4 regions of the Glutamicibacter halophytocola genome follow, and region 4 is predicted to be linked to each of the others. Evidence: riboswitches for the same ligand, from Rfam matches in the RefSeq annotation. Region 4 holds a riboswitch; each other region holds the start of a gene.
The links. A riboswitch is a leader RNA that binds a small molecule or an ion and turns the genes downstream of it on or off. The one in region 4 is predicted to bind S-adenosylmethionine.

Region 1 (5,771 bases), 1.2 Mb from region 4:
CCATCTACAACATGCGCTTCGCCGCGCTGACCATCCTCTCGGTCCTGGGGCTGGCCTACGTGATGAACCTGTCCGGCCAGACCATCACCGTGGGAACCTGGCTGGCCGGTGCCGGAGGGTTCTTCGCCTTCCTCTCGCCAATCCTGGGCTGGATCGGCACCGCGGTGACCGGATCGGATACCTCGGCCAACGCGCTGTTCGCCAAGCTTCAGCAGACCGCCGGCGTGAATGCCGGGATCGATCCGCATCTGCTGGTGGCGGCCAATACCTCCGGCGGCGTCGTCGGCAAGCTGATTTCCCCGCAGAACCTGGCCATTGCCGCAACCAGCGTGAAGATGGAAGGCCAGGAATCGGTGATCCTCAAGAAGGTCGCCGGCTGGTCGGTGGGCATGCTGCTGGTGCTGTGCGTCCTGGTCTACCTGCAGTCCACCCCGGTGCTTTCATGGATGCTTCCATAGGGTGCTGAACGGCTAAAATAGTTCCGATGCCAATTAACCCAGCTCCGCGTGCGTACCAGATCGTGCTTCAGGCCATTGAGGAAGATCTGCGTACCGAGAAGTTGTCCGTGGGGGACCAGCTTCCTGGCGAACGTGCGCTCGCGGAGCAGCATGGGATTTCCCGCGCTTCGGTGCGCGATGCCATCCGCATCCTCGACGTGATGGGCATTATCAGGACCTCCACTGGATCTGGGCCGAACTCCGGCGCCGTGATCATCTCCAATCCCGCGGCGGGAATTTCCCAGGCGCTGCGCCTGCATCTGGCGGCCAAGGGCATCAACGTCCGCGAGATCGTTGAATCGCGCATCCTGCTGGAAACCTGGGCAGCCCAGATGACGCCGCGCGACCCCATCCATGCCCAGCAGGTCATAGATCGGACCGCGGTGCTGATCATGCGCATGGATGATGCGCAGCTCTCGCGCGAATCCTTCCACCGCATTGATGCCGAATTCCACGTTTTGCTCGCATCCATGGCGGGCAACGCGGTGGTCGAATCCATGATGGAATCCCTGCGCAACTCGATCAGTGACTATGTTGCCGCGTCCATCCCGGACGACGAAGCCTGGCAACCGGTGGTCAAGGTGCTGCGCCGCCAGCACAAGGCCATCCACCATGCCTTTGCCACCGGCCAGCGCGAGCGCGCAGCCCAGCTGCTCGAAGAGCACATCACCTGGTTCTACTCGCAGACCCGCTAGATCTGGTAGCAAGAGCACCAGTTAAATAAGTCGGACTTTATTACCCTTAGCTCCTCATATATCTGATATGTTTTCAGTAGGCGACGGGGCTGCATTTCGGATACGTCAGTTGGTTTACACCGGTGATGAGTTCCCGTCGATGTACCATCGACACTTCATGCGAGGGAATTCATGAGCCAACTTTTTGACCTGTCCGGACGACTGGCCCTGGTCACCGGGTCCTCCCGCGGCATCGGCCGCGAACTTGCCCGCGCCCTGGCAGATGCCGGCGCCACGATCATCCTGCATGGCCGCGATGAGCAGCGTCTGGCCGAAACCGCCGCCGAATTTGCCACCCGCTACGGTGCCGAAAAAATCCACAGCGCCTGCTTTGACGTCACCGACGACGCCGCCGTGCGCGAGAACATCGCAGCCATCGAAAAGAACATCGGCGCCATCCGTATTCTGGTGAACAACGCCGGCATCCAGCACCGCGTGCCGATGCTGGACCTCGACGTGGCCGACTGGCAGCGTGTGATTGATACCAACCTCACCAGCGCATTCCTGGTAGGCCGAGAAGCCGCCCGCGGCATGGTGGAACGCGGCGAAGGCAAGATCATCAACATCTGCTCGGTGCAAACCGACCTCGCCCGCCCCACCATCTCCGCCTACACCGCGGCCAAGGGCGGCCTGCGCAACCTCACCCGCGCGATGACCGCCGAATGGGCTGGCGCGGGCCTGCAGATCAACGGCATTGCACCGGGATACATCCACACCGAAATGACCCAGAACCTGGTGGACGACGAGAAGTTCAATTCCTGGATCCTGGGCCGTACCCCGGCTGCCCGCTGGGGCTCAGTCGAGGACTTGGCCGGTCCAGCGGTATGGCTGGCATCGGACGGATCCAACTACGTCAACGGGCAAACCATTTTCATCGACGGAGGCATGAGCGTTGTCGTCTAGCACCCTTTCCAACAAGACCCTGGGCGTCGTCGCCCATGCCGCTGGCGACCTGCGGATCGAGCAGATCGACCTGCCCGCACCCGCTGCGGATGAAGCACGAATCGCCATCGCCTATGGCGGCATTTGCGGTTCGGACCTGCACTATTGGAGCCACGGAGCGGCCGGGGAGTCCATCCTCAAGGCCCCGATGGTTCTCGGGCATGAGATCGTCGGCACCGTTATCCAGGCGGCCGCTGATGGCAGCGGCCCGGGCGCGGGAAGCAAAGTCGCGGTGCACCCGGCAACACCGGGAGACACCGGGGAACCCTATCCTTCTGACCGCCCGAACCTTTCACCCGGATGCACTTATTTGGGCTCGGCTGCCCGCTACCCGCATACCGAGGGCGCTTTTGCCCGCGAGGTGAATCTGCCTGCACGCATGCTGCGCGAACTGCCCGCTGGCCTCTCGCTGCGTGACGCTGCGCTGGCCGAGCCAGCCGCCGTGGCTTGGCATGCGGTCTCGCGTGCCGGCACCGTCTCCGGCAAAAAAGCTCTGGTCATTGGCGCTGGCCCGATCGGAGCGCTGGCCGTGGCGGTGCTCAAGCGCGCCGGTGCCAGCGAAATCATCGCGGTGGACATGCACGAGACGCCGTTGGGCATTGCCAAAGAACTCGGTGCCACCGCAACCCTGCGCGCCGATGACCAGGAAGCAATCGCCAAGGTCAACGCCGATGTGGTGATCGAGGCCAGCGGCAATTACCGCGGCCTGGCCTCTGCCATTCGCGGCGCGGTGCGTGGCGGACGCGTCGTCATGGTCGGCCTGCTGCCCTCCGGCGAGCAACCTGCCCTGATTTCGCTGGCCATCACCCGCGAGCTGGAACTTGTCGGCTCTTTCCGCTTCAACGACGAAATCGACCAGGTGATCGATGCGCTGGCCGACGGTTCCCTGCACATCGGCGCGGCCGTCACCCACGAGTTCCCGGTATCCGATGGCCTTGAAGCTTTTGAAACAGCCAAGGATTCCTCGAAGTCTGGCAAGGTCTTGCTGAACTTCCTGGAGCAGTAATCCCTCCCAGTGCAACGACGCGGTGGTGGCCTCTGATAACAAGGGCCGCCACCGCGTCTTTGCTATTAAGCAGGTGCTAGTTGGCCTCGGCAAGATGCAGCGAGGTGGCCACTGGCACCGGGTTGGCGAACAGATCGAGGACTGGGCAGTGGGCATCAACTGCTTGGCGCAATTCCTCGTAGCGCTCGACGGATTCTGGACCAGCTATCTGGACTTTCAAATCCACTGAAGAGAAACCGGGACGCACCGACGCGTCGATGCCGAATAGTCCGCGAACATCGAGCTGCCCATCAGCGGTAATCTGCACATCATCAACCTGGATGCCCAGGCTCTCGGCGTAGAGCCGATAGACCACGACCTGGCATGAGACCAAGGCTGCCAATGCGTATTCAACGGGACTGGCGGCGATGTCGTTACCGCCGAGCGCTGCTGGTTCATCGACGGTGAAGGTGTGCTTGCCGGCGCGAATATTGCTGGCGACCGAAGCAAAACCCTCGCCCTGGACAGTGAAGGTCAACTGGGCACTGTGTGGAGCGGAGGAGATCCGTTCGCCCCAACCGGCACCGGCTTCTTGCAGGCGTTGAGAGCGGTCTTCGGCCACGGATAGCTTGGCTGTTGCGTGAGGCATGGGGATTCATCCCCTTTCTGGCGCAGGGGCGCCATCGTTTACGATCCTGGATTTCAAGAAGCGTCGAATCGTCACCTGGGGCACCCCGCACAATGGCCTAAAGGGTTGCCGTCCACTCAGCCAGGGCTGTGATGAGTGGAACTCGTGATTCAGTGGTTCCTTTGTATCTTGTGGCAAGCGGATCGGTAAAGTATCCACTTAACGTTTCGTCATGGCGGTCCTGTCCCTTAGCGTCGATAGGATGGTGGGTAGCAATCCGCTCCAACGCACTACCCATGGATGGCGATGATGGAATTCCAGCTGACTCTTTCCTCAGTGAACTCATTAGTGTCCGAGGAAGAACTTCGCATCGGGCAATTCTTCTTCGAATCCGGAAAAGTCCAGGATGTTGAACGCCATCGTGAACGGGGGAACGCCCGAGTCACTGCGCTGGTTCGCAACAGCGAGGTCATGGTCGGGTTTCGGATCGGCAACGAGGGCATAGAATTCCACTCTTTCTGCACCGAACATCCATCTGAGTACTCCTGCCCGGAAGTCGCAGCACTGCTGCTGGAGATAGTCAGCGACGCCGAAGACCCGCTCTACGTCTCGGATCAGGCAGCCGACCCTTATGGCTGGCAACGCAATGCGGTTCCCCAATGGGAACGAAACCTGAATCGGTTGTTGCCCGTCGTTGAAGTAGAAACCGACATTGTCGAAGAGCCGCTGGGCCTGATTTTGAAGGTCGTCACAGAGCCACGGTACGGAGGAGAAGATGTCCTCACTCTCCAAGCGAGGCCGGCAAAGCAAGGAACCAAGAGCCCGTGGGTGCAGACCGGCATTAGCTGGAAATCGGTCGCCTTTGACGAGCACTTTTCCAGGGCGCAACGCCGCGCAGTCGTGGAATTGAACCGCCTGCGGGAACATGCCGAAAAGGTGAAGTACGGTCATTTCTGGGAAACCACAGACTGGATTTCCTTGATGGAACTTCCTGGCAAGGATCTCTTGGCCGCTTTCAAGGATCTCAAGGATGCAGGCGTTGCCATTATTAATGGCGGTTCTGCGTCCAAGCCGCCGGTGAACTTCAGTGAAAAACTGGCCCATGCATACGTGGATTTCCGTCAAGGGGAAAACGGCCTGACCGTCGAAGGCGTGCTTCATGGTCCTGAACCTGAACACACGCACCTGTTGCCCGTAGGAAATCCCCCTGCTTTTGTGGCTTTTTCCTCCCAGCCGTTGGCCAAATCCAAGACCTGGGGCCTGGCAGAATTTGCTGATCCGGTATCAGCAGAGCTCGCCACGTTTATTGCCTCCGGTGTCCAGTTCATTCCGTCTTCTGAAGTAGGCCGGTTTGAGCAAACCCATCTGGACAGGGTGCGCCAGCTGGCGCCATTGAAGAGCGCGGATGTTTCCTACGCCATCCCCGACCCTCCACGACCAGTGCTGCGACTGCGCGTTTCAAGCACTGTCGACAGCGTCAGCCTGCATTATTCATGGAAGTACGCAGCCAAGGCCCAACGCCAGCGAAGTGTTGAAAAGGAAATCATCGCTTCGATCAATGACAAATTGGGCGACGACTCTGCCTTGGGACAGGTGAAATCGAACGGGATCTACGAAGATCGAGAGCTGACGATGGATGAGTCCATCGACTTCTTGGTCTACACCTTGCCGTTACTGGAAGAACATCCCGATATCTTGATTGAAGCCCAGAACCAGCTTCCCAAGTATCGGATTATCGACTCTCCTGCGACGGTAGCCATCGATGCTGGTGAAAGCACTGGAGACTGGTTTGATCTGACAGTCGAGGTCACCATCGATGACATCAAGGTGCCATTTGCGCTACTGCTAGCTGCGCTCACGCTGCACTTGGATTATCTGGTTCTTGAGGACCTGACCGTCATTCCCATCGGCGGAGAAGACTTCGCCCAGCTGCGTCAGCTGATCGACGAGGCCGGTGAATTAGGCAAGGTCGAAGGCAATACAAT
Region 2 (5,771 bases), 430 kb from region 4:
GTGGCCATCATCGAGGTGGTCGGCGTAACCGCCGAAGGCGACCTGATCCCCTCCAGCTCCGTGGGCAACAACAAGACCTGGCTGGAGATGGCCGACAAGGTCATCATCGAGGTCAACGCGCAGCAATCCGCCGCCATGGAGGGCATGCACGATGTCTACTACGGCACCGCCTTGCCTCCGCACCGCAAGCCCATCGAGTTGACCACAGTGCGCGACCGGATCGGCCAGAAGTACCTGGACGTCGACGTCAGCAAGATCGCCGCGGTGGTCCAAACCGACGCGCCAGACCGGCTGAGCCCCTTCGCCCCGGTGGACGAGACCAGCGAGAAGATCGCCGATCACCTGCTGGGCTTCCTGGACTCGGAGATCCGCGCCGGCCGGCTGACCGAGAAGCTGCTGCCGCTGCAGTCGGGCGTCGGCAACATCGCCAACGCCGTGCTGGCGGGCCTGTCCCGCGGCGGCTACAAGTCCTTGGCCGCCTACACGGAGGTCATCCAGGATGGCATGCTCCAGCTGATCAAGGACGGCACCATCGAGTTCGCCTCGGCCACCAGCTTCTCGCTGTCTGCCGAGGGCATCGAGGAATTCAACCGCAATGTCGAGCACTACCGCGAGCGCATCCTGCTGCGCGCCCAGGAGATCTCCAACCACCCCGAGATCATCCGGCGGCTGGGCTGCATCGCCCTGAACGGGATGATCGAGGCCGACATCTACGGCAACGTGAACTCCACCAACGTCCTGGGCTCCCATGTCATGAATGGCATCGGCGGGTCCGGCGACTTCGCCCGCAACGGCTACCTGTCGGTGTTCATGTCCCCGTCCACCGCCAAGGGCGGCAAGATCTCGGGCATCGTGCCCTTCGCATCGCATGTGGACCACACCGAGCACGACACCATGATCCTGATTACCGAGCAGGGCCTGGCCGACCTGCGCGGCCTGTCGCCCAAGCAGCGCGCCCAGCAGGTCATCGAGAACTGCGCGCATCCGGACTACCGTCCGTTGCTGCAGGACTACTTCGACCGGGCCTGCAGGCAAAGCTACGGCAAGCACACCCCGCACCTGCTGGGCGAGGCCCTGTCCTGGCACCAGCGCTTCGAGAAGACCGGGGATATGCGCCCGGCCAGCTAGCCGCCGGGCTGACCGGGATCGATGCGCACGATCCGGTCATCACCCGTCCCTGGCCGGCCGCGCCCGTCGGTGTTGTTCGTCAGCACCAGCAGCGAGCCGCCAGGATCCACCAGCACATCGCGCAGCCGGCCGAGCCGGCCATCGAGCAATTCCTGCTCGATGGCCGGCGCGTCCAGTTCCACCGCGCGCAGCACTTCGCCGCGCAGATTCGCCAGGTAGGCGGTGCCGTCGAGGATCGCGATGCCGCTGGGGCTGGCCTCGGCAGGGGACCACTGCGCAATCGGGTCGGTGTACTGCCGATCTGCGCCGCCCTTCCCCTCGACTTCGGGCCAGCCATAGTTCCCGCCGGCCTTGATGATGTTCAGTTCGTCGAAGGTGTTTTGCCCGAATTCGCTGGCATACATGGTGCCATCATCGCTCCATGCCAGGCCCTGCACATTGCGGTGCCCATAGCTGTAGACGAGGGAATTCTCGAAGGGGTTGTCCTCCGGGACGCTTCCATCGGGTGCCATGCGCAGGATCTTGCCGCCCAGCGCCTGCAGGTCCTGGGCTTGCCCAGGGTTGGACGCATCGCCCACGCTCGCGTAGAGCATTCCATCCGGTCCGATGGCCAGCCGCCCGCCGTTGTGGATATTGGCCGAGGGCAACGAATCCAGCAGGGTCCGCGGAGCCGACAATGACAGGTTTCCGGCGCTGCCTTGCGCGGTGAATTGCTGAATGCGGTTACCGGATTCCGCGGTGGAATAGGCGTAGAGCTGGTCCGGCGCGAGGAAGGCCAGGCCCAGCAGCCCGCCTTCGCCTCTCGCTGCGAGATCATCGATCCGGGCCACTTCGCGGCTCTGTCCGGACTGCGAAACTTCCAGGATCCTCCCGGAATCGCGTTCGCTGACCAGCAAGCTGTCCTGGACGTAGACCATGGACCACGGAGCTTCCAAGCCGGTGGCCAGTGGTTCTGGAGCGGTTTGCGATTCGGCAGCTGGACTTGGAAGTGGTGTTGGCGTGGAGCATCCGGCGAGGAACACCGCGCCGAGCAGCAGGCATGTGTCCCGGATGTGCTTCATCGGGTGGCTATGCGTGCGCCGGCTGATGGCGCGTCGGGCGATACGTCAGTTCCTGGATCCGCCCGTCCAAAAGCTTTGAATCGACAAGTTCCAGGTCATAGTCGTCGACCCCTCCGAGTACCGGAGCAGAGCCGCTATGCCCGGTCAGCACCGGGAAGATGCTCACCTGGATGAAGTCCACTAGACCTGCCGCCAGCAGCGAATGGTTCATGGCCAGGGAACCGTGGGAGCGCAGCGGCACATCTGAGGTTTCCTTGAGCTGGGCGACGACTTCCAAGGCATCAGCGCGCTCCAGCGTGGCATTAGGCCAAGACAGCGGCTCTTCCAAGGTGGTGGAGATGACGGTGGCGGGCTTGTCGTGCAAAGCCACGCCCCACGCGTCTTCAACCTCGGGATTCATCTCGATTTCTGCCCAGAAGAGACTAAACAAGCGGAAGGTGTTTGCTCCGAAAACCATGCGGCATGGGGGAGTGTAGAGCCCGAGGCGATGGGCCAACAGCTCGGGCCCCTGTTTTCCCCAGTAGCCACCCCAATCGCTGCCTGCACTGCCGAAGCCATCAAGGCTGCTGAACACGTCAAAGGTATAGGTGGCACTCATGGCAAGCCTCCGAAGCTGATCCGCTAGGTGCCACCTAGGATACGCTCAGGCGCTGGGCATATCTACGTTTTGGGTGCGCAATTGTCCACGCGAGAGTTCCTTTCCGCTGGCCTCATCGGTGATGACAACTTCCCACAACTGCTGGGTCTTGCCTTGGAACAGCGCCTTGGCCGCAACCTGCACGCGCGCACCGGTAGAGGGACGCAGGAAGTCGGTGGCATTGTGAACGCCCACAGCAAATTGATTGCGCTCTGAGACCGCGTAGCTGGCGCCAACGCTGCCGGCGCTTTCAATCATGGAGGCATAGACACCTCCATGTACGACGCCCCACGGGGTGTGGTGCTTTTCATTGAGATCGGCATGGCCTCGCACGGAAGTGGCGGTGATGTCGTCAAAGACCAGGCCAATGCTGTCAGTGAAGCGGCTGGTCTTGTCGGGGATTCGCTGTGCTGGGGAACTCACGGGTGACTCCAAAAGTGTCGGGGCGCGGTGCGCCTGTTCGAGTGGTGGGGCTTGCGGTTCAATTATTTGCACTTTACCTGCTGAAGTACGCGGCAATCCTTGCGGGAAGATCCTTGATGGCGAACCCTGGCGCCGATTTTCCACGAAGCGCAGATGCCGGAAGATATTTAGCCGTGCCATAAGTTAATGCGTTACGACGAAGCTCACACCTTCATGGCCGGCTGAAGTGCCTGAAGCGGTCCGAATTGGTGAATAAAGGACTGTTCCATGACCCTAAAACTGAGCCACTGTCGAATATTTTGTTGAATATTGCGATTTGAGAAGTGAATTGTTTGACGGTGCTTCGTCATGAGTCATATTGTTTTAAGCAGAATCAAGAGCATCAGCTAAAAGCCCTGGCTTGCTGATCGGCAACCCTCTCAACGGTAGTGGGGTGCTCCAGGTGAGGATTCGGTTTTGCGCCAAATGGTGTCAGAACAAGTACCGCGCACGGCGTGAAACCTCAGTGGCAACCGGATTCGGATCATCCCGAACCGCTGTTCCCGCTGGGTCTGACGCGGTGGGCAAGAACCGAAGGAATCGAGCCATGTCATTGAATCGTGAACTTGACCCGCTAACCCTACGCAAGGTTTTCGCTCAACATCCCTCAGGCGTGGCCGCTCTGTGTGCAGAAGTGGACGGCGTGAAAACCGGCATCGTTGCATCCTCATTCACTGTCGGGGTTTCGCTGGAGCCGGCATTGGTGATGTTTGCAGTCCAGAAGACCTCCAACACCTGGCCGAAACTGCGCGAGGCCAGCCACATTGGTGTTTCGGTTCTCAGCGATCTTAATGGAGGGGTCTGCGCGCAGATCGCTTCGAAGAAGGGCGATCGATTCCTCGGCGTGGATACCGTGGTTTCCGAGCAGGGCGCTCTGTTCATTGAAGAGTCCACCCTCTGGCTGGAAACGTCGATTTACAACGAAGTCGAAGCTGGTGACCACTGGGTTGTGCTTTTGGAGGTGCATGGGCATCACACATCACTGCACTCGCCGCAGATCTTCCATGATTCCCGATTTCATTCAATCCCAGTTCCTGAGCTCGTCTAAATCTTCTGAGGGGTAGTTTCCCGAAGGCCCGGCGTGGATTCCCTGATGGTGATCTGCTCCGGGCCTAGTCGCGTTTCGGGACGCGTTCAACGCCAGGCAAATAGTTATCCACGGTGTGGATCGCGACCGCTACGCGAAAATGTGGACTATTGGCCATAACTTGCCGAGTTGACCGTGCTAAAGGCCGGTGACTAAGCCTTTTATGATTCCGTGGATATCCACATGGTTATCCACACGTCTGTGGGCAAGATGTGCAGAACTGTGTGAAAACTGCAATAAACCCTGTATTGCGGGCGTTTTTGGGTGTTGATAACTACTGGGAACATATCGCTATCTTCAACAAAATATTTCCCTGTCCACAGATGTGAAAATACAAAAAGCCTAGTCAATAACTATTACTGTTGGGTACTTGACAATAATCCACAGGGTTCTCCCCAGACAGTGAACAGGCTAGTCCACAGCTGAGGGTATGTTATGCACAGAACCTGTGGATAATGGGGTTTACGTGGGTAAACATCGGCCCTACTGTTGGCTTTGGGGCAGAAATATCCACAGACGTAATCCATTGAACTGTTGGCATCAACTAGCAGGTTGGAACGTTGCCATCTGGCAAGGAAGATTTTTCCCCCTGGGGTCAATAGGGGATGGAAGTGTCTGCAATGAGTGCTGAGCCGGTTTACGAAGGACGAGAATCCGACGCAGGGCGCAAGCCGCCACAGGACGTCGAAGCCGAGATGTCCGTGCTCGGTGGCATGATGCTATCCAAGGACGCCATCGCAGACGTCGTTGAGGCGCTGCGCGGAACCGACTTCTACCGTCCGGCTCACGAATCCATCTACGAAGCCATTATCGATTTGTACGGCCGAGGCGAACCTGCCGATGCCGTGACCGTGGCCGACTTGCTGACCAAGCGCGGCGAAATTTCCCGCGTGGGTGGCGCTGCCTACCTTCACAACCTCATTCAGCAGGTGCCCACCGCCGCTAACGCCGGCTACTATGCAGAAATCGTGCGCGAGCGCGCCGTCTTGCGCCGCCTGGTGGACGCCGGAACCCGCATCGTCCAGATGGGCTACTCGCCCGATGGAGAAGTCGATGCCATCGTCAACGAAGCGCAAGCCGAGGTCTACAAGGTTGCGGAAAACCGCAGCAGCGAAGACTACGTACGCCTCTCGGATATCATCGAAGGCACCGTAGACGAAATCGAAAACGCCGCGAACGCCGGCGACGGCATCACCGGCGTGCCCACCGGGTTCTACGAATTCGACGAGCTGACCCAGGGCCTGAAGGGCGGCCAGATGATCATCATCGCGGCCCGTCCTGCAGTGGGTAAGTCGACCTTCGCGCTGGACTTCGCCCGGTCCGCCGCCATCAAGAACAACATGGCCACCGTCTTCTTCTCCCTGGAAATGGGCCGCAATGAAATTGCGATGCGCCT
Region 3 (5,771 bases), 440 kb from region 4:
CATCCATGGGGCGTTTCCCTTCGACGTTCAGGCTGAACCTGATGATTGGCTGGCTTCGAAGGGGGCCGCCTGATCTGCGGACCTCGCCCGCGCTCGCACCGTGCACGGACCGGAAGGCCCGGCCGAAAGCTTCGGCTGAGCCGTAGCCGTAGCGGATCGCGATAGCTAAGAGGTCATCCCCGGCGAGCAGGTCCGCGGCGGCCAGGGACATGCGCCGGCGGCGGATGTACTCGGAGACCGGCAGGCCGGCCAGCGAGGAGAACATCCTCCGCACGTGGTATTCGGTCGTGCCTTCGCCGCGCAGCAGATCCGCGAGGCTGATCTCGGCGTGCAGGTTCGCCTCGATATGCTCGACGAGCCGATTGAGAATTCCGATCATGTTTCCACCCTTCCCCAATTACTATTCCGTGGGGAAGGGGCGCGCCGCCCGATTATTGCGGTTCGATGCGATCAGGCGTTTTCCAGGGCCTTTTCGCGCACGGTGCTCACAGGCCGGGTGGCCCGGGCGGCGGCCAGGCCGCGTTGAAGATCGGCGATCAGATCCTCGGCCTCCTCGATGCCCACCGAGAGGCGGACCAGGTTGGCCGGGATTTCCAGCGGCGTGCCGATCAGCGAGGCGTGGGTCATTTCGCGCGGATAGCAGACCAGGGATTCCACCCCGCCCAGGGAGACCGAGAGCTGGAAGTACTCCATGGATTGGGCGAAGGCGCGGGCAGCGGCCTCATCTTCCAGGGCCAGCGAGACGATCCCGCCAAAACCGCGCTGCTGGCGGGCGGCCAGCTCGTGCCCGGGGTGCGATTCGAGTCCCGGGTAGTAGACCCGGGTGACCTCGGGCTGCGCATCGAGCCAGCGGGCCAGGGTATCGGCCGAGGCGCAGTGGCGCTCCATGCGCAGGCCCAGGGTTTTCAGCCCGCGGGCGGCCAGGTAGGAATCCTGCGGGCCGGCCACAGCTCCGCCGGCGAACTGCTGGTAGCCCACCGCTTCGGCCAGGGTCTGCCCGCGGAAGTGATGGTCGGCCACGATCACCGCGCCGCCGAGCACATCGGAGTGCCCGCCAATGTATTTGGTGGTGGAGTGGACCACCGCGTGGGCGCCGAAATCCAGCGGGCGCTGCAGATACGGGGTGGCGAAGGTATTGTCCACCACCAGCAGGGCGCCGTGCTCGCGGGCGATGTCCGCCCAGCCGGCCAGGTCGGCGATGCCCAGCAGCGGGTTGGAGGGGGTCTCCACCCAGAGCAGCGCGGTGTTCGGGCGCACCGCGGCGCGCACCGAATCCAGGCTGGTGATGTCCACCGCCGAAGAGGTGATCCCCCACTTGCTGTGCAGCTTGGAGATCAGCCGGTTGGTGCCGCCGTAGCCGTCGGCGCCGAGGATGATGTGGTCGCCCGGTTCGAGCACCGCGCGCAGCAGCGCGTCTTCGGCGGCGATGCCGGAGGCGAAGGCGAAGCCGGCGGCCCCGCCTTCCAGCGCGGTGAGCTGGTCCTGGAACCCGTCGCGGGTGGGATTCGAGCCGCGGGAGTATTCATGCCCGGAGCGCAGCACGTTAATGCCGTCCTGGACGAAGGTGCTGGTCTGGTAGATCGGCGGGACCACCGCCCCGGTGTGCGGGTCCTTGTGCTGGCCGGCGTGCACGGCGAGGGTGTTGAAGCCGCTCATGATGCTCCTTGGGTTTGCGGGGCCAGGGCCTGGGCCAGTGCGTGGTCCAGGGCCTGGGTGAGATCTGCGAGCAGGTCGGCGGGGTCTTCCAGGCCGACCGACAGGCGCAGGGTGGCGGTGTTCAGCCCGGCGGCGGCCAGCTGCTGCTCGGAGAGCCGGCAGTGGGTCATGGTGGCCGGGTGGGAGATCATGGTGCGGGTGTCCCCCACATTGGCGGCCAGCGAAATCAGCTTCAGCCCGTCGATCAGCGGGGAGACCAGCGTGGGATGGGCCAGCTCGATGGCCAGCACGCAACCGGTGCCCTTGGGCGTGATCTTCTTGGCCAGCTCGTGGCTCGGGTGGGTGGACAGCGAGGGGTGGTGGATGGCCACAATGCCCGGGTGCGCCAGGAGCTCGCCGATCAGCGTGGTGACGCTGCGCTGCACATGCCCGGCGCGTACCGGCAGGGTTTCGATGCCGGCCAGGATGCCCTGGGCGCTGGCCGGGGCCAGGGTCGGGCCCAGGTCGTGCAGGAATTTGGAGCGCACCAGCATCGCGTAGGCGGCCGATCCATGGCGCTCAAGCAGCGAGGTGTTGTTCAGCCGCACGCGCGGGGCGGCGATCTGCGGCCAGCGGGCGGCATCGGAGAAGTCGAATTTGCCCGAGTCCACGACGATCCCGCCCAAAACAGAACCGTGTCCGGCCAGGCCCTTGGTGGCCGAGTGCACCACGATGTCCGCGCCATGATCCAGTGGCCGCACATTCAGCGGGGTGGCCAGGGTGTTATCGACCACCACCGGGATATTGTGCTCGTGGGCGATGGCCGCGATGGCGGGAAGATCGGCCACGGTGCACAGCGGGTTAGAGACCGACTCCAGGAAGAACGCCCGGGTGTCTTCCTCGATAGCGCCGGACCAGGCGGACGGATCGGCCTGGTCGACAAAGCTGATGCGGATGCCGAAGTCGGCGAAGGTGTCGGTGAGCAGATCCACGGTGCCGCCGTAGAGCGAGGAGGAGGCCACGATGTGCTTGGGGCCCTGGGTCAGGGCCAGCAGGGACAGGGCTACCGCGGACTGGCCGGTGGCGGTGGCTACCGCTTGGGCGCCGCCTTCCAGTGCTGCCACGCGCTGCTCGAGAATCGAGACGGTGGGGTTGCCGGTGCGCGAGTAGGTGAAGCCGGCCTGGCGCAGCGCGAACTTCTCGATCGCTTCGGCATGCGACTGGAATTGGTAGGCTGCGGAATTGTGCAGTGGCGGCAGCATCGGGCGGAAGTCTCCGCTCGGGCGATATCCGGCATGGACCGCGTCGGTTCCTTGGCTCATAGCTCCTCCTCGTTCTCTGCGAGGGAGTGCACCGATTAGGCATCGTGTGGCAACACGAAGCACAGCACGCAAAAGCGCGTTCGGAACTGCTCCATCGTTCCTGGCATTAGCACCTTTCGGTTTCCCGATGGTTGCTGCGACGTCTTCGAGCCAGATCTCTTAGTCGCTCTTGATGGTTTGTTGTTCTTCCATGGTTGGCCACGGGCCGCAAACGGCGCAAGCGCTATCGGGCGGCCAGCTTCATACAAGGCCGCCAAGCTTCATATGTCGTGAACTTGTCATGATGACGCGGTGGTTGGCACCACTTTATGACGCATAGTTTTGAACAGAACCTGCGTGATTTCAAGGTTTTTGCCGAAGTTTGTGACGATGCGCCGGTGATCGATGACCGGGAGTTACGCCGTGGGCGGCTCAGCCGAGCACCTCGACCCCGAAGCTGGCGACCACCGCGCGAACTTCTTGCAGGTAGCGCTGGGCCTGGTCGGTCAGCGGAATGGCGGCGTGGTCGATCCAGCCGATCTCGATCCGCTCCTCGATCGCCAGCGGGATGGCAACGATGGAGGGATCAAGCTCGTCGCTGATGATGCCGGTGGAGATCGTGTACCCGCCCAGGCCGATCATGAGATTGAAGATGGTGGCGCGGTCCGAAACCTGGATTTCGCGTTGGCTGGAGCGCGTGGAGAGCACCTCCTCGGCGAAGTAGAAGGAATTGTTCGCGCCCTGGTCGAAGGTCAGCCGCGGCAGGTCCTCGAGGTCTTCGAGCGTGACCTGGTCCCGGGTGGCCAGCGGGTTGCTGCGCGAGATGAAGATGTGCGGATCAGCCAGGAACAGCGGGTGGAAGGCCAGCCGGGATTCGCGCAGCAGCTTGTCGATGACCTTCCGGTTGAAGTCGTTGCGGTAGAGGATCCCGATGTCGCTGCGCAGGGTGCGCACGTCCTCGATGATCTGTTCGGTGCGCGTCTCGCGGAGCGAAAACTGGTATTCCTCGGCGCCGCTGGCCTGGACCATCCGGACAAAGGCGTCCACCGAAAATGAGTAGTGCTGGGTGGAGACGCCCAGCAGGCGCCTGGCGGAGGGCCGGCCGAGGTAGCGGTGCTCAAGAAGCTCCACCTGCTCCAGGACCTGCCGGGCATAGCCGAGGAATTCTGCGCCTTCGGCGGTGAGCGTCACTCCCCTGGCCGAGCGCACCAGCAAGGTGCGCCCCACCCGAGATTCGAGCTCCTTCATCGCCGCCGACATGCTGGGCTGCGCGACGTAAATCAAGTCGGCTGCGGCGGAGATCGAGCCTTCGGAGGCGACCGCCACGAAATAGCGAAGCTGCTGCAGTGTCAAGCCATTTGTTCCCTGAACCATAGATTGAGTCTATATGAATCCATAGTTATATCGAGTTACCTGATATCAAGAATCACCCTGCAAGATTGACGCAACGACTTCCCCTCGGCCTGCCCAGGCCTCCCAAATACAGATTGGCCATCATGGCAGACGCATTAAATTTCAGCATTAGCACCACCAGATTCGACGAGAATTACTCCCCTTCGACAAATTCGCGCACCACGACAAACTTCGCTAATTTGGCACGCGGAGAGCGCCGCGAAGAGAACCTGCGCAATGCCCTGACGATGATCAACCGCCGGTTCAATTCCTTGGCTCACTGGGACAATCCCCAGGGCGACCGCTATTCTCTTGAATTGGAAATCATTTCCGCAAATGTGCACTTTTCTGCCGATAATACCGACCAGAAATTCCCTCTTTTAGAAGTGCTTGAAACCACGATCGTGGATAAACTCACCGGCACTCGGTCCCAGGGCATGGTCGGCAATAATTTTTCTTCTTATGTCCGCGATTACGACTTCAGCGTTGTGCTCCCAGCATCGTGTAATGACAGCGGAGCTCCGGTGCTTCCCGAAGATTTTGGCGATCTCCACGGACAGCTCTTCCAGCATTTTTTGAACTCGCAGGCATACCGTGAGCGTTTCGCCCAGCTGCCGGTGGTCTGCATCAGCGTCTCCACCTCCAAGACCTATTTCCGCACTGGCAACAGCCATCCGGTGCTCGGCTTGGAATACCAGCAGGACGAGAACTCGCTCACGGATGCGTACTTCGGCAAGATGGGCTTGAGCGTTCGCTACTTCATGCCGCCGGGCGCCGTCGCGCCGCTGGCCTTCTACTTCCGTGGCGACCTGCTCAACGATTACACGAACCTGCAGCTGATCAGCCTGATCAGCACCATGGAGACCTTCCAGAAGATCTACCGCCCGGAGATCTACAACGCTAATTCGGCGGCTCCCGCGGTATACCACCCGAGCCTCGGTGCCGAAGATTTCTCCCCCACCCGCGTTTTCTATGACCGCGAAGAACGCACCCAATTGGGAAAGATCCAGGGCAAGTTCACCGAGGAACACTTCATCGCCCCAAATCGTGAACTGCTAGATCAGTGGTCTTCCTCCTACCCGACTCCTGTCGCCTAAGATCCAGAAAGATTCTTCTATGACTTCCCCGCTTATCCCCACGTCAATTGTCGGCAGCCTGCCCAAGCCGTCATGGCTCGCCGAGCCTGAAAAACTTTGGTCCCCTTGGAAGCTTGAGGGCGCGCAATTGCGCGAGGGCCAGCAGGACGCCATGCGTGCTGCGGTCCTCGAGCAGGCCCAGCGCGGCATCGACATCATTTCCGATGGCGAGCAGTCCCGCCAGCACTTTGTCACCACCTTCATTGAGCACCTGAGCGGTGTCGACTTCGAGAAGCGCGAGACCGTGCGCATCCGCAACCGCTACGACGCCAGTGTTCCCACCGTCGTCGGTGCAGTAGAGCGCGAA
Region 4 (5,771 bases):
CGCCTACCAGGCCGCAAGAAGTCAGTGCGAGAATTGCGGCGGAGCCGGCGGTGAAGGTCAAAAAGGTGCGGCGGGATAAAGCCATGGTGTTGTCCTTTGATGAATTGCGAGTTGAGTGGTTCAGTGTTTAGCGCTTGTCAGCGGCGCGCGATAGCCGGGTTCCGAAGAATTGAACTGCGTGGACCAGCAGGATCATCAAGACGATGGCCAGCAGCATGACTCCGGTTTCATAGCGGTAGTAGCCGTAGCGGATGGCGAAGTCGCCGATGCCGCCGCCGCCAACGAGACCGGCCATGGCCGAGTACGAGATGAAGCTGACCGTCATGATGGTGATGGAAGACAGCAGCGCCGGCTTGGCTTCGACCAGCAGCACTTCACGGATGATCTGTCCGCGCGTGGCTCCCATGGCCTGCGCGGCTTCGACCACTCCGTTGCCCAGCTGGCTGATGTTCTGCTCCACAAAACGGGCGAAATACGGGATCGCGTTGATGGTCAGCGGCACGATAACCGCGGCGGTGCCAATAGTCGTTCCCACAACAAATCGGGTGAACGGAATAATGGCGATCAGCAAGATCAGGAATGGGAAGGAGCGGATCGTATTCACCAGCCCGTCAACAATCTTGTGCACTCGCGGACGCGGGCGCAAGCCGTTGGGAGACATCGAATAGAGCCAGATGCCCAGCGGGGTTCCCAAGAGAATGGCGATCGGGATCGAAACCAGCAGCATCGCAAAGGTCTGTGCCATGGCCACCCAGATTTCCGGGGCCAGTTCCACAATGCGGTCAAGGCTGAATGCTGCTGCGCTGCCGTTGCTCGTGGCTAGCACTACTGAAGTGAAGTTCATTGGTAATCCAGGTTCTCTATACGCGGGTTACGTTGGCGGCAAGGTCTTGGGCCTGCTTGGGCTGGCGGTTCAGCGTGATTTCATCGCTGATCAGGTAGCGGCCGATAGGCGTCTTTGGTTCAAAGCCTGGTTCTTGTAGCGAGCTCAGGGCGAACTCTTCCACGACCGCGGCGTCTTCCATCACCGAGACCTTGTCGGCGATGGCCTTAATGACATTCATTTCGTGGGTGACGATAACGGTGGTGATGCCAAGGCTGGCGTTAATGTCGCTGAGGTACTGGAGCACCGAGGTAGTGGTTCGCGGATCCACCGCGCTGGTAGGTTCATCGCACAACAAGACCTTGGGCTCGGTGACCAGCGCGCGGGCGATGGAGATGCGCTGCTTCTGCCCGCCCGAGAGCTGTCCAGGATAGGCGGACGCCTTGTCGGCGAGGTCCACGATGGATAGTGCTTCCAGGGCACGTTCGCGGCGTTGTTTCTTGGGCACACCGGCGAACTTCAGGTTCAGTTCAACGTTCTGTTGCGCGGTGCGATTGTTCAGCAGGTTGAAGTGCTGGAAGATCATCCCGATCTCATGGCGCTGCTTGCGCAACTCGCCTTCGCTCAGCCCGGTCAGTTCTACGCCGTCAACAAAGACCTGGCCCGAGGTCGGGCGCTGGAGCAAATTGATATTGCGCAACAGCGTGGATTTGCCGGCACCGGAAAAACCGATAATACCGTGAATGCTTCCGGCTTGAATATCCAGCGTGACATCCTTGACGGCCGTGAACTGGTCGCGGCCTTTGCCGAAGGTTGTTGTTACGTTCTCAAGACGAATCATCATCGCTCCCTTGATGCTTGGTTATGCGGAGCGTACTTCGCAAGAAACCATCTGCTGGGGACAGATTTTTCCGTCGCGAAGTGAAAGTACTCCATCGGTCCTGGCTGTAGCACCGCTCCCATACGGGTGGTTGCTGCGACGTCGTTGAGCCAGATCTCTCAGTCGCTCTGGATGGTGTGTGTTCGGTTGTACCGCCCGAACAATTCAAGTCTGTCCTCCATGGATGCAAGCCGGCAAACGTTACGTCAATCAGCGTCATGAAGTCGCAGTTCGGACGGACCGGGAAAGGAATCACGCAATAATCCGCGTAGCAATACGAAATATTTCGTCACTTGCTCCCTTTAAGACGAAAAGGCTTGAAGAACTTGCACCTCTGGCCATCGATGCGCCAGCGATCATGGTGCGGGAATTCTGTGCTGGGCGCCGTGGTTGTACTGGAGTGCAAACCTACGAGAGGACTTCATGAAGATCGCAATTACCGGTGCCACCGGACAACTTGGACGACTGGTCATCGATGCATTGCTGCGGCGCGGAGCCGACCCCGCCCAGCTGGTTGCCATCGGCCGTTCGGAAGAGAAGCTGGAACCCCTGGCCGGCAAAGGTCTTCAGACGCGCGTCGCCGATTACAACGTGGAGGCCAGCCTGGTCGCCGCGCTGGAGGGCGTCGACAAGCTGTTGCTGGTTTCGAGCAGCGAAGTGGGCCAGCGGGCAACCCAGCATGAAAATGTCATCACCGCTGCGCAACGCGTCAACGTCAAGCTCATCGCCTACACCTCCATCGCCAATGCCCTCACCGGCAACATGAAACTGGCGCAGGAGCATATCGCCACCGAACACCTGCTGGCTGGTTCCGGCATCGGCTACGTCCTCTTGCGCAACGGCTGGTACACGGAAAATTACACCGATCAGCTCCTGGGCTACCTGAACAGCAAAGTCGTGCTCGGCGCCGCGGCCGACGGCAAGATCAGCGCCGCCACGCGCGCGGACTATGCCGAGGCGGCTGCTGCGGTATTGCTCTCGGAAGCCGGGGAAGCCGGGAAGATCTACGAACTGGGCGGGGACAAGCCTTTCACCCTCAGCCAGCTCGCCGGGGCTGTCGGCGCTGCCGCGGGACAAGATGTCGCCTACCAGGATATGGACCCTGAAAAGCTGGTTGAGATCTACACCGAATCAGGTGTTCCCGCGGTGTTCGCTGACATTCTGGTGGATACGGACCTGCGCATTCGCGAAGGCGCCCTGGAAGTGCATTCCGGGGACTTGGCACGGCTCATTGGCCGCGCGCCTACCTCCCTTGGCAAGGCGATCAAGGACGCCCTGGCCCGCTAAGGCAGGCTGGTATTTTCACCGTTGGAGGCAATCAGCCAGGGCGATTCATGGGCCGCTGGTTGCCTCCGGGTTTTAACGGCATAGCGCAAAATAATCCTTCGACCAGCGCGGAAATAGAGCATGCAATACAAAATGGCGCGTGTCACAACGCTGGCGAATCCAGTCCTTCCCGTAAATTGACGCATACTTCATCCCCACCTTTTCAGGAGATCAGAGTATGCAACGATCAAGTTTGCGCGCCCTGGCTGGCGCCGCGATTCTCTCCCTGGGCCTTGGCGCATTCAGCGCGATCCCGGCGAGCGCCGATCCACGGCACACCGAAAAGAATCCCACGGCCACCGGCACCGGTGGCGCGGTCTCTTCGGTAGATCCGGAAGCATCAGCGGCAGGCATCGAGGTACTGCGCAAGGGAGGCAACGCGGTAGACGCCGCGGTCGCCACAGCGGCGGCGCTGGGCGTGACCGAACCATACAGCGCGGGTGTCGGCGGTGGCGGCTATTTCCTGTATTACGACGCGGCTTCCGGCAAGGTCAGCACCATCGATGGGCGTGAAACTGCCCCAGCTGCTACCCCTCAGGACGCATTTATTGATCCGGCGACCGGCGAGCCCTACAACTTCACTCCGGAACTGGTCACCAGCGGTGTTGCCGTGGGCGTTCCGGGGACCGTAGCCACCTGGCAGCGAGCCCTGGACAATTGGGGCTCGCAAAGCCTGAAGCAGGTGCTGCGTCCGGCGACGCAGGTGGCTTCCCGCGGTTTTGTTGTTGATGAGACCTTCCGGGAACAAACCTTGGACAACAAGGAACGCTTCGAAGCCTTCGGCTCCACCAGCGAGCTTTTCCTCCCCGGTGGCGATGCGCCACAGGTGGGGAGCATCTTCAAGAACCCCGAGCTGGCCGATACCTATCGCCTGCTGGCCAAGGAAGGCCCAAAGGCGTTCTACCACGGTGATCTGGCCTCCGAAATCTCCCAGACGGTCCAGGCCCCGCCCAAGGTCGAGGACACCAAGCTGCCGGTCCCTGCCGGTTTTGTCAGCACCGAGGACCTCGCCAACTATGAGGTGGCCGAGCAGAAGCCAACCGCGGTGGACTATCGCGGGCTGGACATCTTCGGCATGGCGCCCTCCTCCAGCGGTGGCACCACCATTGGCGAATCGCTGAATATCCTGGGCAACTACGACCTGTCCTCCATGGAACCCGCCGACGCCTTGCACCACTACTTCGAGGCCACCGCGCTGGCCTATGCGGATCGCGGCAAATACGTGGGTGACCCCGCCTTTGTGGATGTGCCGACCGAGACCTTGACCAGCGAGCTCTTCGGCGCCGACCGGGCCTGCGCGATCAACCCCGATCATGCGGCCGCCAAGCCGGTGGCCCCGGGCGACATCGAGAATTTTGATGGCCAATGCCCGGCAGCTGCCGCTGAGCCGGCCGTTGAGCATGACACCGAGAACATCTCCACCACCCACCTGTCGGTGGTGGATCGCTGGGGCAACGTCGTGTCCTACACGCTGACCATCGAGCAGACCGGAGGGTCGGGCATGGTGGTGCCGGGGCGTGGCTTCCTGCTGAACAATGAGCTCACGGACTTCTCCACGGTCTATGACCCGGAAGATCCAAACCGCCTTGAGCCGGGCAAGCGCCCGCGCTCCTCGATGGCGCCAACCATCGTGCTGCGTGACGGCGAGCCGGTGATGGCCATCGGTTCCCCCGGTGGTTCAACCATCATCACCACGGTGCTGCAGACGCTGCTCAACCGCTACGACCTGGGCATGGATATCAGCGAAGCCATCGCCGCCCCGCGGGCCTCGCAGCGCAATACCGCTGCGGTGACTGCAGAACCGGAATTCATCGACCAGTACGGTTCGGCCATGGAGGCCTTCGGGCATAAGCTCACCCCGGCCGGGGACTCCTTCACCCCGCAGGCAGAGATCGGCGCGGTGGAAGCGGTGCAGATCAATGAGGATGGAACTCTGACTGCGGCAGCCGAGCCGGTGCGCCGTGGCGGAGGATCTGCCATGGTGGTGAATCCCGCCCAGTAGGCTCCTGGAAACAGCATCGGCTCCGTCCACCCTTCTAAGGTGGAGGGAGCCGATGCCATTTTGAGGCCAGGGCCTCGGGCAGGATGCCTAGCCCTTAGCTGGCAGGCGATTGGAGATCTTGTACTGCGCGGCGCGATGGGTCTCCTTCACCCGGTCCCCTTCGCCAAAGAGCTTGTTGCGCAACGAGCCCTGGGCGTATTCGGTCTTGTAGGCGCCGCGAGCCTGCAGCTCGGGAACCACGTATTCGACAACGTCCTCGAAGGTTGCCGGGGTGACCGCGTAGGCCAGGTTGAAACCGTCAACGTCGGTATAGTCCACCCAGTCGATGAGCTTCTCGGCCACCTCGGCGCCCGAGCCGACGGTGATCGGGCCGAAGCCGCCCACGCCCACCCATTCGGCCAACTGGCGGATGGTCCACGGGTTGCCGTCGTCGCCGCTGGCCTTCTGGAAGGTTTCCACGGTGGACTGGATGGCGTTGGACTTCAGGTTGGCGCCCAATGGCTCATCCGGGTTCAGCTCCGACAGGTCAATGCCCATCCAGCCGGAGATCAGGACCTGCGCACCTTCAACGTCCGCATAGGACTTGTAATCCTCGTACTTGGCCTGGGCCTTCTCGGACGTCTCATCGGTGATGATGGTCTGCATCGCGAAGATCTTCACATCGTAGCGGTCGCGGCCGGCGGCCTCTGCGGCATCGCGGATCTTGGCGACGGTGGCCTTGAGGATTTCACGGGTCGGGC

Region 1: another riboswitch for S-adenosylmethionine. It lies ahead of AOZ07_RS14470 (OsmC family protein); the one in region 4 lies ahead of AOZ07_RS01750 (methionine ABC transporter ATP-binding protein).
Region 2: another riboswitch for S-adenosylmethionine. It lies ahead of AOZ07_RS17755 (flavin reductase family protein); the one in region 4 lies ahead of AOZ07_RS01750 (methionine ABC transporter ATP-binding protein).
Region 3: another riboswitch for S-adenosylmethionine. It lies ahead of AOZ07_RS03875 (O-acetylhomoserine aminocarboxypropyltransferase/cysteine synthase family protein); the one in region 4 lies ahead of AOZ07_RS01750 (methionine ABC transporter ATP-binding protein).

What each region holds. Positions count from the first base shown of each region.
Region 1 covers NZ_CP012750.1:3,123,123-3,128,893, reverse strand. The annotation lists gene AOZ07_RS14490 (L-lactate permease) at 1-458, shown strand, start outside; gene AOZ07_RS14485 (FadR/GntR family transcriptional regulator) at 485-1,192, shown strand; gene AOZ07_RS14480 (SDR family oxidoreductase) at 1,364-2,134, shown strand; gene AOZ07_RS14475 (L-idonate 5-dehydrogenase) at 2,124-3,179, shown strand; gene AOZ07_RS14470 (OsmC family protein) at 3,256-3,807, opposite strand; SAM riboswitch class IV at 3,837-3,957, opposite strand; gene AOZ07_RS14465 (DEAD/DEAH box helicase) at 4,123-5,771, shown strand, end outside.
Region 2 covers NZ_CP012750.1:3,862,295-3,868,065, reverse strand. The annotation lists gene AOZ07_RS17775 (acetyl-CoA hydrolase/transferase family protein) at 1-1,128, shown strand, start outside; gene AOZ07_RS17770 (PQQ-dependent sugar dehydrogenase) at 1,125-2,189, opposite strand; gene AOZ07_RS17765 (dihydrofolate reductase family protein) at 2,197-2,787, opposite strand; gene AOZ07_RS17760 (PaaI family thioesterase) at 2,833-3,249, opposite strand; SAM riboswitch class IV at 3,621-3,738, shown strand; gene AOZ07_RS17755 (flavin reductase family protein) at 3,836-4,336, shown strand; gene dnaB (replicative DNA helicase) at 4,996-5,771, shown strand, end outside.
Region 3 covers NZ_CP012750.1:816,984-822,754, reverse strand. The annotation lists gene AOZ07_RS03885 (AraC family transcriptional regulator) at 1-379, opposite strand, end outside; gene AOZ07_RS03880 (cystathionine gamma-synthase) at 451-1,656, opposite strand; gene AOZ07_RS03875 (O-acetylhomoserine aminocarboxypropyltransferase/cysteine synthase family protein) at 1,653-2,957, opposite strand; SAM riboswitch class I at 3,046-3,136, opposite strand; gene AOZ07_RS03870 (LysR family transcriptional regulator) at 3,369-4,310, opposite strand; gene AOZ07_RS03865 (DUF1852 domain-containing protein) at 4,433-5,425, shown strand; gene AOZ07_RS03860 (methionine synthase) at 5,445-5,771, shown strand, end outside.
Region 4 covers NZ_CP012750.1:378,288-384,058, reverse strand. The annotation lists gene AOZ07_RS01760 (MetQ/NlpA family ABC transporter substrate-binding protein) at 1-85, opposite strand, end outside; gene AOZ07_RS01755 (methionine ABC transporter permease) at 128-844, opposite strand; gene AOZ07_RS01750 (methionine ABC transporter ATP-binding protein) at 861-1,667, opposite strand; SAM riboswitch class I at 1,753-1,842, opposite strand; gene AOZ07_RS01745 (SDR family oxidoreductase) at 2,127-2,990, shown strand; gene ggt (gamma-glutamyltransferase) at 3,208-5,031, shown strand; gene AOZ07_RS01735 (LLM class flavin-dependent oxidoreductase) at 5,119-5,771, opposite strand, start outside.